2 regions of the Planococcus alpniumensis genome follow, and region 1 is predicted to be linked to the other one. Evidence: a T-box and tRNA genes for the amino acid it is inferred to sense, from the RefSeq annotation. Region 1 holds a T-box; the other holds one or more tRNA genes.
The links. The T-box of region 1 lies ahead of tyrS (tyrosine--tRNA ligase). A T-box ahead of a tRNA ligase gene usually reads a tRNA of that ligase, here a tRNA-Tyr.

Region 1 (7,016 bases):
GCATTCGAAGAGTGGAGCGAACTATACTCCACTAAGTTTTTTGAAGCAGGATACAGTGAAAAGCTGGCTAAAGATTACGGGGTGTTCATTCTGGCCGCGATCGAGGGAGGCATTCTTCTTTCACTTACTACCAAAAGCGAGGAATCGCTTTTAATCATCGCCGATCAAATTCCTTTCATCTTGTCAAAAAGAGAGAATTAGAATCAGGCATTTCAGAGAGGAATGGATAAAATATGACAACTATAGCAGGACAGCAACAAGAAACCATCAAAACGACTCCTATTTTAATTTCATTCTTAATTGCAGGCTTCATTGGATTGTTCAGTGAGACTGCGCTCAATATGGCATTGGGTGATTTAATCCAACAATTCGGTGTGGGATCGTCCACCATCCAATGGCTCACGACCGGATACTTGCTGACACTCGGCATACTGGTCCCTGTCTCGGGCTTATTACTGCAATGGTTCAGCACAAGACAGCTATTCATTGCCGCTCTGGCCTTTTCAGTGACCGGCACCTTGATCGCTGCACTGGCGCCGAGTTTCAGCATTCTCATGGTGGCCCGGGTCATCCAAGCAATCGGTACCGGCTTGCTTTTGCCGCTCATGTTCAACACCATTCTATTGATCTTCCCCATTCATCGCAGAGGCGCGATTATGGGATTGATGGGCTTGGTCATCATGTTCGCTCCGGCGATCGGGCCGACGATTTCCGGATTTTTAATTGAAAACTTAAGCTGGCATTGGATTTTCTGGGTGTCTCTTCCGTTTCTCGTGTTTGCATTGATTTTCGGCATCATGTTCATGCAGAACGTTAGCGTGATCACAAAACCTAAGATCGACATTACTTCCATCGTGCTGTCTTCCCTCGGGTTTGGCGGCATTGTTTATGGATTCAGCACCGCTGGGGAAAGCGGCTGGGGCAGTTTCATCGTAATCGCATCCCTTGCGATTGGATTTGTCTCGCTGTTCTTGTTCTCCATCCGCCAATTCAAAATGGACCAGCCGATGATTAACCTCCGCGTCTTTAAATACCCGATGTTCACACTTGGGCTTGCGGCCGTTTTTATCGCGTTCATGGTCATCCTGTCATCAGCCATTCTGCTGCCGCTTTATTTGCAGACAGGACTTGGCTTGGCAGCTGTCACAGCCGGGCTCATCCTCCTGCCGGGCGGTGTGTTGAACGGATTGATGTCCCCGATTACCGGGCGGATTTACGATAAATACGGGCCGAGAGGATTGGTCATTCCCGGGTTTTCCATCATCATCATTACCTTGTGGAATTTGTCTGGCGTCACGACCGCCACTACAGCAGTCGCGATAGTCGTCTTGAATACTCTTTTGATGATCGGGGTTTCATTGGTGATGATGCCTGCCCAAACCAATGCATTGAACCAATTGCCAAAAGACTTGTATCCGGACGGCACCGCTTTGATGAACACACTTCAGCAAGTATCCGGCGCCATCGGGACAGCGGTCGCTATCACCATCATGTCTTCGACGCAATCGACCTATATGCAAAATGTATCCGATCCAAACAGCGCTTCCGCTATTCCCGAAGCACTGACGGCCGGCGTGCAAAATGCCTTTACATTCGGTTTGGTACTCGCTGTGGTCGGCTTGGTGATTTCTTTCTTCATCAAATCCGTCCATCTGGCGCCAGAAAAAGCGCCGCAAGGAGAAGTTGTCGAAAACACTTAAAAATGAATGAACGATCGATTGAGCCAGGTTCCATTCATTTCATGATTGACTTCTTTTTTAATCCAGTTATAATGAGAAACAATATCTGCATAACGAAGATTTGCCCGAGCATTTCGGAGTATAAGAACAAAAGCGATGATAAGAACGAGTACCTGTGACTGAAGCAGACAGAAAGTGGCCGGTTGATGAGAGGCGCATGCGGTGTCCGGGGAAATACCTCTTTGAGCTGTGTACCGAACCTTCAGTAGGCTACACCGGAGTTGCATCCGTAATCCATGCAGGAGTATCGCTTCGGCCGTACTTTCCAAGGGAAGCTGTGCGAGCAGTTTCCAAACTAAGGTGGTAACACGCATATCCGCGTCCTTTAGGGTTTTTCCCTAGAGGGCGCTTTTTTGTATTCTTATCGATTTTGCGATATGACTATTCCAAGACAAGGAGATGTTAGCATGCGACTCACACCCGTTGAACAAATGAAAATCATCGAAAAAGGAGCAGCCGAAATCATCGAGGAAGGCGAATTGCTCGAAAAGCTCGAGCGCTCATACAACGAACAGCGCCCGCTCACCATCAAACTCGGCCTCGACCCGTCCGCACCTGATATCCACCTTGGCCACGCAGTAGTTTTGCGCAAAATTAAGCAATTGCAGGACCTCGGCCACCAGGCGGTCATTTTGATCGGCGACTTCACCGGGCGCATCGGCGACCCTTCCGGCAAGGCGAAAGGACGGACCGCGCTCAGTGACGAAGAGGTCCGGCAGAATGCGGAGACTTACTATGAACAGATCTTCAAAGTGCTCGACAAAACGAAGACAACGGTGCGCTTCAATAGCGAATGGCTGTCGAAACTTAATTTCGAGGAGGTCTTGAAGCTTGCCGCCAGCACGTCGGTCGCGCGCATGCTCGAACGCGACGATTTCCAGAACCGCTACCAAAACCAGTCGCCCATCGGCATTCACGAGTTTTTCTACCCGCTCATGCAAGCCTACGATTCCGTTGAACTGAAAGCGGATATCGAAATCGGCGGCACGGACCAAACCTTCAATATTTTAATGGGCCGCACGCTGCAAAAGCATATGGGCCAGGAAAAACAAGTCGCCATCTTTATGCCGCTGATCGAAGGGCTCGACGGCGTGGAAAAGATGAGCAAAAGCCTGGGCAATTACATCGGCGTCAGCGAAGCGCCTGAAATCATGTTCAAGAAAGTAATGGAGATACCGGATCCTTTGGTCTTCAAATACTTTGAACTGACGACAGATGAGCATCCCTTGGCTATCGAATCCTTACTCGACCGGCTTGAAGACGGTGAAAACCCGCGCAATATCAAATTGGAACTGGCGGAAATCATCACGGCGCTCTACCACGGCGAAGACGCGATGAAAGAAGCGAAACGCTACTTCGAAACCGCCTTCCAAAAGCGTGAAATCCCGGAAAATGTCCCTTCGCTGCTGGTGGAAATCGGTAAAGAACGCATCGAAGAAATCATTCCGCAGTTGGTAGAGTCTGGATTTGTCCGCAGCAAAAGCGAATTTGTGCGGCTCATCGAACAAAACGGCGTATCGTTCAACGGCGACAAGCTGACACGCGAAGAACTCGACACCGTCGTCCATAACGGCGACGTCCTGCAGATCGGCAAAAAGCGCTTTGTGCGTTTTGAAAAATAGTCATAGGAAAAGGCGCAGAAACGGATATCCGTTTCTGCGCCTTTATTTAATTTATTTTTTATACTGCATATAAACAACTTGGGTCGCAAGGAAGTCTTCCATGCCGTGCTTGCCGTCCGCACCGCCGAGGCCGGATTGGCGCATGCCGGCGTGATAGCCTTGCACTGCTTCGAAGTTTTCGCGGTTGACGTAAGTCTCGCCGAATTTCATTTCATTGACGACGCGCATTGCTTCGTTCAGGTCGTCTGTATAGACAGAAGAAGACAAGCCGAAGACCGTGTCGTTGGCCATTTCAATTGCTTCTTCAATAGTGCTGAACGTCGTCATCGGAAGCACCGGTCCGAAAATCTCTTCACGCATGATATCGGAATCGTGCGTCACGTTCGTTAAAATAGTTGGCTTGTAGAAGAACCCGGCCAAATCCGCGCGTTCCCCGCCTGTCGCAACGGTCGCCCCTTGCGACACAGCGTCTTTAACCATGCCTTCGACAGTCTCCAAACGGTCTTGGCTGATCAGTGGCCCCATTGTGACGTCTTTGCTTTCTCTCGGGTCACCAAGTTTCGTCGCTTCGAATGCTTGGATAAGTTTTTGGCTGAGCTCTTCCGCTACGCTTTCATGAACATAAAGGCGCTCAGCATTCGTGCACGCTTGTCCACCGTTTGCGAGTCTTGACGTGGTGATGGCTTTTGCGGCTAGGTCCAGGTCGGCATTCTGCGTGACGATGGCCGGCGCCTTGCCACCAAGTTCGAGATTGACTTTGGTGATGTTTTGCGCTGCCGCTTCCATTACTTTCGTGCCGGCCGGCAAGCTGCCTGTCATGGTGATCATTTGGACTTTTTTATGCGAAGCCATCGCGTTGCCAATCTCAGAACCGGTGCCGGTTACGACATTGTAAACGCCTGCTGGGATTTCTTCCATCTCGTCGACAAGTTTCGTGAATTCCATTGCCGTATTCGGTGTCTGCTGGCTCGGCTTGATGACGATTGTGCAGCCTGTAACAAGTGCTGTCGCGACTTTTCTCGCTAAAATGAATATTGGGAAGTTCCATGGGATAATTCCAGCCACAACGCCGATCGGTTTTTTGTAGACCAGAATGTTCTCATTTGGCCGGTCGCTCGGCACGATTTCCCCTTCAATCCGTCTCGCCCATTCGGACATATAACGGAAATAATCGATCGCCAAATCTACCTCGCCGCTTGCCAGTTCATAGTCTTTCCCTTGTTCTTCCTGCAATAGGTCGATGAACTTGTCGCGGTTTTCCGCAATTTTATCGCCCAGCTTGCGGACGATTTTCCCGCGTTCGATATTCGGTGTCAGTTCCCATGCCTGTTGTGCCTGGTGCGCCGCTTCTACGGCTTTATCGACATCTTCTTCAGTGCCTTTCGGAATCTTGGAAATCACTTCTTCCGTCGCTGGGTTGATGATGTCGATCCATTCGTCTCCAGTGGACTTTATATATTCGCCGTTCACATACATTTGGTGAGTTTGCAAAAGATCTCCTCCTAATTTTTCTATTAGTAGGTTTTTCCCTTTCCAGTTACCGGTAAACTTGGCCTTCTGCACTAACCTGCTTAGACAGAACTTAACTGTTACCCAATGGCAGGCTTCCCCAAAAACCGTGTTTCCAGTTCATGTTCATATTCCAGACCTACACGGTAAGCCTTGGCCTCAGGACGTGAACTGACAACGCTGTGCAAGTCCTGCCCGATAAAATGAAGCGCCACGCCGTCATCTGCGGCGAGTCCCGGCTTGATCTGCCCTTGTTTGAACAATCGCTGATACGTCGGACGCCGGTGCGCTTCCCCGTCGTAATGGGGGCAGTTACTGCCGGGCAAAAAACCTAAGCAGTTCAGCGGATGCAGTTCTTCGCCGAAAGAATCGGTGACGCCTTGTTCAAACCAGCAAATCGACCCCGCACTGATGCCTGCCAAGACGATTCCTTGGCTCCAGGCTTTTTCGATAATAAGGTCCAAGCCCCATTCCTTCCATAGCGCAAGCAAATTTTTCGTATTGCCCCCGCCGACATACAAAATGTCCTGCGACAACACGAACTGTTCGAGCGCTTGCGCTGGCGGCTTGAATAACGACAGATGTGTAGGCTCGCAGTTTTGCTGTTCGAAGAAATCGTAGAACCGGGTGATATAGCTGTCGGCGTCCCCGCTCGCTGTTGGGATAAAGCAGATCTTCGGCGTTTCTTTCGCCGATTGTTCCAATATGTATAGATCGAGCAATGGATTTTCAGGCTCCATCGAGAAGCCGCCTCCACCCAGTGCGATAATCTGTTTCATAACCTTCTTCCTTCCGGTTTGGATTTATACTTGGCCGCTGCACTCGCTTTAAAGCGCCATCCCCTTCTCTTGCACTTTTATTGTTCTCTCTTTAAGGCGGAGATTCCTTCGCAACCGCAAATAAGCTATTTGCTTTAATGCCGTTTTCTTCTATATAATGTGACTGTTTCCGGAAATCGAACACCGGACGCCTTAAACCGCTTAAATGTCTACCATCTTTCAGCTAAGCTGGATGCTTGGCTTCTTTTTATTGCTATTATCTGCTATATTCAAAAAAATGAAACTTTCGCATACATCGTCCGTATGTTAAGAGAGGTGAAAAAATGGGATTTTTAAATCGTTTATTTGGCGGGACAAACAAAGAAACACCGAAAGCAGAAAAGCGGACTTTGCTGAACCTGCGCGTCGGGGATTTTGTGTCATACGATCTTGCGGATTATGAAGTCGCCGGAAAAATCCATTATAACGATAGCGGTTATACTTGGTCTGCCTATCAGTTGGTTTCTGCCGGCAAAACTTTGTGGCTCAGCGTGGAAATGGATGATGAATTGGAAGTTGGGATATATGAAACGGCCCACCTCCCAGGACTCGAACCCGGCGCCAAGCAAGTTTCATATGACGGCCGTTCTTATCACCTGGAAGAACGCGGCAAGGCTTTCGTGAAAGCGGAAGGCAGAAGCCAGAACGTTGACGGCAAAAGCATGGACTACTATGATTACTCAGACGAATCAGGAGAGTCATTTTTATCCGTCGAGGTATGGGGCGGCGATGTCGAAGCCAGCCACGGCTATGAAATCGAAGAATACGAAATCACTATTTTAGCAGGAAGCTAAAAGACTGGAGGAAACAATATGTTTCAATTTTTCAAGAGAGTAAAAACTTACGTAGGGTCGGAGTTAAACGCGGCGCTCGATAAAGCGGAAGATCCGGTGAAAATGCTTGAACAGTTTATGCGGGAAATGTCGATGGATATCCGCGATGCTGAAACAGCAGTGGCCAAACAGTTGGCAAATGAAAAAATGCTGAAGAAGAAATACGACGACGCCAATAGCATGGTGGAAAAACGCCAGCAGCAAGCAGTACAAGCGCTTGAAGCAGAAAATGAAGAATTGGCCCGCCGTGCACTTGAAGACAAGCAAAATCACGCAAAGCAAGCGGATTCCCTGAAACAGGCCCATGAGCAAGCGGCAGCTGATGCCACGGCTCTTCGTGGACAGTTAGCTGAAATGAAGCGCGAGTATGAAGAAATGGAACTCAAGCAGGATTCCTTAAAAGCACGTGCCGAATCTGCCAAAACACGGACCAAGATTAACCGCACAATGTCTTCTGTAGGGGGCGACGAGTCACGGCGCGGTTTTGACCGCATG
Region 2 (7,016 bases), 2.2 Mb from region 1:
GGTTGATATTCCTGTACCACCTCCCCGCCGTTTGAGTAATGGGGGGACGCAGAAGGATAGGGTGAGCGTGCCGTTGGTTGTGCACGTCCAAGTTGTGAGATGAGAAACGAGGCAAATCCCGTTTCTATATAACATCAAGCAGTGATGGCAAGAGGTTTACCTCAGAGTCCCTGATTTCACACTGCCAAGAAAAGCCTCTAGCGAGGCGGGAGGTGCCCGTACCGCAAACCGACACAGGTAGGCGAGAAGAGAATTCTAAGGTGAGCGAGTGAACTCTCGTTAAGGAACTCGGCAAAATGACCCCGTAACTTCGGGAGAAGGGGTGCTCTGGTAGGGTGAATAGCCCGAGAGAGCCGCAGTGAATAGGCCCAGGCGACTGTTTAGCAAAAACACAGGTCTCTGCAAAACCGTAAGGTGACGTATAGGGGCTGACGCCTGCCCGGTGCTGGAAGGTTAAGGGGAGTGCTTAGCGCAAGCGAAGGTGCGAACCGAAGCCCCAGTAAACGGCGGCCGTAACTATAACGGTCCTAAGGTAGCGAAATTCCTTGTCGGGTAAGTTCCGACCCGCACGAAAGGCGTAACGATCTGGGCACTGTCTCAACGAGAGACTCGGTGAAATTATAGTACCTGTGAAGATGCAGGTTACCCGCGACAGGACGGAAAGACCCCGTGGAGCTTTACTGTAGCCTGATATTGAATTTTGGTGCAACTTGTACAGGATAGGTAGGAGCCAGAGAACCCGGAGCGCCAGCTTCGGGGGAGGCGTCGGTGGGATACTACCCTGGTTGTATTGAACTTCTAACCCACAAGCCTTAGCGGCTTGGGAGACAGTGTCAGGCGGGCAGTTTGACTGGGGCGGTCGCCTCCTAAAGAGTAACGGAGGCGCTCAAAGGTTCCCTCAGAATGGTTGGAAATCATTCGCAGAGTGTAAAGGCACAAGGGAGCTTGACTGCGAGACGGACAGGTCGAGCAGGGTCGAAAGACGGACTTAGTGATCCGGTGGTTCCGCATGGAAGGGCCATCGCTCAACGGATAAAAGCTACCCCGGGGATAACAGGCTTATCTCCCCCAAGAGTCCACATCGACGGGGAGGTTTGGCACCTCGATGTCGGCTCATCGCATCCTGGGGCTGTAGTCGGTCCCAAGGGTTGGGCTGTTCGCCCATTAAAGCGGTACGCGAGCTGGGTTCAGAACGTCGTGAGACAGTTCGGTCCCTATCCGTCGCGGGCGCAGGAAATTTGAGAGGAGCTGTCCTTAGTACGAGAGGACCGGGATGGACACACCGCTGGTGTACCAGTTGTTCTGCCAAGAGCATCGCTGGGTAGCTATGTGTGGCCGGGATAAGTGCTGAAAGCATCTAAGCACGAAGCCCCCCTCAAGATGAGATTTCCCATTGCGCAAGCAAGTAAGATCCCTCAAAGACGATGAGGTAGATAGGTTCGGGGTGGAAGCGTGGCGACACGTGCAGCTGACGAATACTAATCGATCGAGGACTTAACCAATAAACTGAAACGTGAGTTTCCACAATGTCGATTTATCCAGTTTTGAAAGAATAAGATATTATTTTTAAAAAAATACTTGAAAAAATCGGTATTATTGATATAATAAATCTTGTCTTTCAAATTAGTACAGTCTAGTGATGATGGCAAAGAGGTCACACCCGTTCCCATCCCGAACACGGAAGTTAAGCTCTTTTGCGCCGATGGTAGTTGGGGGTTTCCCCCTGTGAGAGTAGGACGTCGCTAGTCTGGTTATTATTCCGAAGTAGCTCAGTGGTAGAGCACCGCACTGTTAATGCGATGGTCGTAGGTTCGAGTCCTACCTTCGGAGCCAATTATGGAGAGCTGTCCGAGTGGCCGAAGGAGCATGATTGGAAATCATGTAGGCGGGCAACCGTCTCAAGGGTTCGAATCCCTTGCTCTCCGCCAGTATCTTAAGCTCAAAATAAAGGCCCCTTGGTCAAGCGGTTAAGACACCGCCCTTTCACGGCGGTAACACGGGTTCGAATCCCGTAGGGGTCACCATTCAATGGAGGATTAGCTCAGCTGGGAGAGCATCTGCCTTACAAGCAGAGGGTCGGCGGTTCGATCCCGTCATCCTCCACCATTTCTTTCATGCATATAAATAGAAGGAAACTTTAATATTATCGCGGGGTGGAGCAGTTCGGTAGCTCGTTGGGCTCATAACCCAAAGGTCGCAGGTTCAAATCCTGCCCCCGCAACCAAATGGTCCCGTGGTGTAGCGGTTAACATGCCTGCCTGTCACGCAGGAGATCGCCGGTTCGATCCCGGTCGGGACCGCCATTTTTATTAATTAATATGGGTCAGTAGCTCAGTCGGTAGAGCATTAGATTGAAGCTCTAAGTGTCGGCGGTTCGATTCCGTCCTGACCCACCATATTTTTCTCCATGCCGGAGTAGCTCAACTGGTAGAGCAACTGACTTGTAATCAGTAGGTTGAGGGTTCAAGTCCTTTCTCCGGCACCATTAGGTGGGGTAGCGAAGTGGCTAAACGCGGCGGACTGTAAATCCGCTCCTTCGGGTTCGGCAGTTCGAATCTGCCCCCCACCACCAGTTTTTAGGGGCATAGTTTAACGGTAGAACAGAGGTCTCCAAAACCTCCGATGTGGGTTCGATTCCTACTGCCCCTGCCATTTTTTAAAAATATTATGATGGCGGTCGTGGCGAAGTGGTTAACGCACCGGATTGTGATTCCGGCACTCGGGGGTTCAATTCCCCTCGTCCGCCCCATGTTTTTCTTGAGAATTTAATATCATACATAATAATAGCGTGGCGGTCGTGGCGAAGTGGTTAACGCACCGGATTGTGATTCCGGCACTCGGGGGTTCAATTCCCCTCGTCCGCCCCAGTATTATTGGGGTATAGCCAAGCGGTAAGGCAACGGGTTTTGATCCCGTCATGCCCTGGTTCGAATCCAGGTACCCCAGCTTTTGCGGAAGTAGTTCAGTGGTAGAACGCCACCTTGCCAAGGTGGAGGTCGCGGGTTCGACCCCCGTCTTCCGCTCCATTATTTAGGCGGCATAGCCAAGCGGTAAGGCATGGGTCTGCAACACCCTTACCACCGGTTCGAGTCCGGTTGCCGCCTCCAAACTATTTTGCCGGCGTGGCGGAATTGGCAGACGCGCGGGACTCAAAATCCCGTTCCTTCACGGGAGTGTCGGTTCGACCCCGACCGCCGGTATCAATTGATCATCACTCTGCCAAGTGATGAGAGCTTAAAACTCTGACTATCAAAGTCAGAGTTTTTTTCTTTATTTAGGTGAATGATTATAAGTTCTACATAGCAAAGATTTTTTAAAAAATATCTAATAACCCCTTGCAAAATAATCGGTTTACTAATATAATAATAAATGTTCCTGAAAGCAATGAATAATTGTATCTGGATTCAATTTTGCCGGCGTGGCGGAATTGGCAGACGCGCGGGACTCAAAATCCCGTTCCTTCACGGGAGTGTCGGTTCGACCCCGACCGCCGGTATCATTTTCATTGCTCTGCCAAGCAATGTATGGAAAAGCCCTAACTTCGGTTAGGGCTTTTTTCTTTATCTTGTCTTGGTTGCTAAGAGTAGGACTGTTATTAAATAAAGACTACAAGTGAATACAAATGAAATAGAAGGAATTACTTTATTGAAGAGAGCGTAAAATATCTTGTGTAAATGAATAAATAGAAAAAGGAAGACCTTTTCTTGTAGAATTAAGTCACCACAACCAATTCACAGAAAAGAGGCCTTCCCTATGACTCAGTTTACAACAGATATTATGCAAGCTCTAGTAAAAAAAGAAGACATCTCCGAAGTTTTTCGCAAACATTTGGAGACGGCGGTGAATACACTTCTTCAAACGGAACTAACAGCGTTCCTGGATTACGAAAAATACGACCGCATCGGGTTTAATTCCGGCAACTCACGCAATGGTGTCTACACGCGGACACTCCATACGGAGTATGGGGATTTAGAGCTTTCGATGCCACGGGACCGGAATGGCGAATTCAACCAACAGACGGTCGCTCCGTACAAGCGCTCAAACGATACGCTGGAAGCCTTCGTTATTCATATGTTCCAAAAAGGCGTGACCATGTCCGAGATTTCGGACCTGATCGAGAAAATGTACGGCCATCATTACACGCCACAAACCATTTCCAATATGACGAAAGTCATGAGCGAACAGGTCGAGGCGTTTAAATCTCGTCCGTTAGAACAGCGTTATGCGTGTGTCTATCTAGATGCAACTTACATTGCCCTCAAGCGCGACACGGTCTCGAAGGAAGCCGTCTATATTACGATTGGCATCCGAGAGGACGGCTCAAAAGAAGTCTTGGCCTATACAGTGGCACCTACGGAATCCGCATTTGTTTGGGAAGAAGTCCTGTTGGACTTGAAAGAGCGCGGTGTCGAAGAGGTGCTTTTGTTTATCTCCGACGGCTTAAAAGGCATCACTGATCGCATCTTCGCGGTCTTTCCCGATGCTCAATATCAGGCGTGCTGCGTCCACTTGTCGCGTGGGATCCGCCACAAAGTTCGCGTTACCGATCGCAAGGAGATTCTGGATGATTTCAAATCGGTCTACCGGGCAGAGAACCAAGAACTGGGTGAAAAAGCGTTGAAAGCCTTTGTCGACAAATGGAAAACGGCCTATCCCAAAGTGGCGAAATCGTTGGAAGCGAATCCCTATATTTTCACTTTCTACAGCTTCCCAAAATCCATTTGGCGAAGCATCTATTCAACGAACCTGATCGAATCGTTCAACAAGAACGTAAAGAAATACAGCAAGCGCAAGGAGCAATTTCCGAACGAAGATTCCTTGGATCGCTTCCTGGTTTCCCAGTTCGAAATCTATAACCAGAACTTCTCCACCCGTTGCCATATCGGATTCGATCAAGCTCGTGCAGAGCTGACTGAGATGTTCAAGCAAACCTAATCGATATACATACAAGAAAAGGATTTACTTATTTACACATAATTATTGACGGTCTCTTATTGAAGAAAATGCGTGAAATTCTTATAATAAAAATTTAGGTGAAGGGAAGTCTCTTTTCGAACAAAGCGGAAGTGGCCGATGTGCTAAGTTGAAAGAATGGTAGTGGAAACATCTCTAGGGCCCGGGTCTATTCATAGGTATTTTGAAAAGGCAGCTTCTTTTGGAGGCTGTCTTTTTTACATGTATTGGAATATATAACAGGAAGCCATGGGTGAAGGGAAACTGCGTGTTATAATAATCAGAATTACGATCTTGGCGGGGGTGGCAAGGTGGTTACAGACCAAGGATTTGATCAAGAGTTTACGGCTATACTCGATAATCAAGAAGTTCTGATAGAAGAAGGGTTAAGCGAAGTTGAGGTTGTAAAGAGATTAAAGGTTTTTGGCGCCAATGAATTGCCTCAAGGAAAGCGAGAACCTGGAGTTATAAAGTTTTTTAAGCATTTTCATGATGTGCTGATCTATGTATTATTGGCAGCGGCAGTTATTACAGTCGTACTTGGACATTATATTGATACGAGTGTCATTTTAGCTGTAGTTGTCATCAATGCGGCAATTGGCTATATTCAACAGCGTAAAGCTGAGAAAGCATTGGATAGTATACGTGAAATGCTTTCATTCAAAGCGGGCGTATTGCGAGAGGGCAAACGAAAAGATATTCTGGCGGCTGATTTGGTGCCTGGGGATCTTGTTTATTTAAGGGCGGGTGATAAAGTGCCCGCAGATATGCGGCTCATAGAAGCATCGAATCTCCAGCTGGAGGAGTCGTCTTTGACTGGTGAGTCGGATGCAGTAAATAAACAGACTGAAAGACTATCGAGCGATACGGTGCTTGGCGATCGCTCCAACATGGCATTCGCAGGAACTGCTGTTGCATCCGGGTCAGGGTTCGGTGTTGTCATTGCAACTGGAGGAAATACTGAACTCGGAAAAATCAGCAGCGCCATGGAGTCGGTTGAGAAATTGCAGACCCCATTATTAAAACAGACTACTCAATTCGGAAAATTGATATCAGTGGTTATTGTACTGAGTGCAATCGGCATGTTTTTCATCGGTTATTGGGTCCACGACTACGCCACCGCTGAGTTATTATTGGCAATCATCGGCTTGACCGTAGCCGCCATTCCAGAAGGCTTGCCTGCGGTTCTATCCATTATTTTAGCTTTGGGTGTCCAGGCGATGGCTGGGAAGAATGCTATTGTACGGAACTTGCCGTCCGTCGAAACTTTAGGGGCCGTGACGGTAATATGCTCAGACAAAACAGGGACTTTGACGAAAAATGAAATGACGGCGACTTCTGTTATTCTGGCAGATGAAGAAATCAATGTTAGTGGGGTCGGTTATTCACCCGAAGGAATGTTAAAGAAAAACGGAGATGGCATTCGTTTAACTGATCATCCTCGCTTGGCAAAGTTTTTAGCCTGTGTGAAAACGGTTAACGATGCTCATTTGGTCAAAGGGAAAAAGGGGAAATGGTCAATCAGTGGGGGTGCGACGGAAGGCTGTCTGTTGACGCTTGCAGAGAAAGCGGATGACGAAGTAGAGAAGTTGTCGGTGATTATGAAGATTCCATTTGATTCTTCTTATAAATACATGGCTGCTTTGGTGGAAGAGCAGGGAACTAAATGGATCTATGTAAAGGGTGCCCCTGAAAAGCTGCTGGGGATGATACCAAGCGAAGAAAGGAATGAATGGGAGGCGAAGATAGCCTCACATGCAAAACGCGGAGAACGCCTTTTAGGAGCTGCTGTTAAGCAGGTCGATTACACAGTTGAAGGCATAAGCCACGAAGATATGAAGTGCGGGTTTGAGTTTTTGGGCATGGCAGGTATCATTGATCCTCCGCGCGAAGAAGTGATTGATTCAATTGCTCAATGCAAGAAATCCGGAATTCGCGTCAAGATGATCACTGGAGACCATAAAGAAACCGCTGTGGCGATTGGAGCCAATCTTGGAATTGGCGATGGGGTTAAGGCGCTCGAAGGCAGGGAGTTGGATGGCTTAAACGCCCAACAGTTGGAA

Region 2: it encodes a tRNA-Tyr, which carries the amino acid that the T-box ahead of tyrS (tyrosine--tRNA ligase) is inferred to sense. The anticodon was not compared.

The regions. Positions count from the first base shown of each region.
Region 1 covers NZ_JAAMTH010000001.1:3,336,524-3,343,539, forward strand. Annotated here, with positions in the region: gene G3255_RS16905 (TetR/AcrR family transcriptional regulator) at 1-201, shown strand, start outside; gene G3255_RS16910 (DHA2 family efflux MFS transporter permease subunit) at 234-1,700, shown strand; T-box leader at 1,827-2,068, shown strand; gene tyrS (tyrosine--tRNA ligase) at 2,147-3,361, shown strand; gene aldA (aldehyde dehydrogenase) at 3,413-4,852, opposite strand; gene G3255_RS16925 (Type 1 glutamine amidotransferase-like domain-containing protein) at 4,951-5,649, opposite strand; gene G3255_RS16930 (DUF4178 domain-containing protein) at 5,973-6,482, shown strand; gene G3255_RS16935 (PspA/IM30 family protein) at 6,501-7,016, shown strand, end outside.
Region 2 covers NZ_JAAMTH010000001.1:1,098,475-1,105,490, forward strand. Annotated here, with positions in the region: rRNA gene G3255_RS05515 (23S ribosomal RNA) at 1-1,502, shown strand, start outside; rRNA gene rrf (5S ribosomal RNA) at 1,633-1,748, shown strand; tRNA gene G3255_RS05525 (tRNA-Asn) at 1,759-1,833, shown strand; tRNA gene G3255_RS05530 (tRNA-Ser) at 1,839-1,928, shown strand; tRNA gene G3255_RS05535 (tRNA-Glu) at 1,950-2,024, shown strand; tRNA gene G3255_RS05540 (tRNA-Val) at 2,031-2,106, shown strand; tRNA gene G3255_RS05545 (tRNA-Met) at 2,148-2,224, shown strand; tRNA gene G3255_RS05550 (tRNA-Asp) at 2,228-2,303, shown strand; tRNA gene G3255_RS05555 (tRNA-Phe) at 2,321-2,396, shown strand; tRNA gene G3255_RS05560 (tRNA-Thr) at 2,410-2,485, shown strand; tRNA gene G3255_RS05565 (tRNA-Tyr) at 2,489-2,572, shown strand; tRNA gene G3255_RS05570 (tRNA-Trp) at 2,579-2,652, shown strand; tRNA gene G3255_RS05575 (tRNA-His) at 2,674-2,749, shown strand; tRNA gene G3255_RS05580 (tRNA-His) at 2,792-2,867, shown strand; tRNA gene G3255_RS05585 (tRNA-Gln) at 2,875-2,946, shown strand; tRNA gene G3255_RS05590 (tRNA-Gly) at 2,952-3,026, shown strand; tRNA gene G3255_RS05595 (tRNA-Cys) at 3,034-3,107, shown strand; tRNA gene G3255_RS05600 (tRNA-Leu) at 3,117-3,200, shown strand; tRNA gene G3255_RS05605 (tRNA-Leu) at 3,413-3,496, shown strand; gene G3255_RS05610 (IS256 family transposase) at 3,754-4,935, shown strand; gene G3255_RS05615 (cation-transporting P-type ATPase) at 5,265-7,016, shown strand, end outside.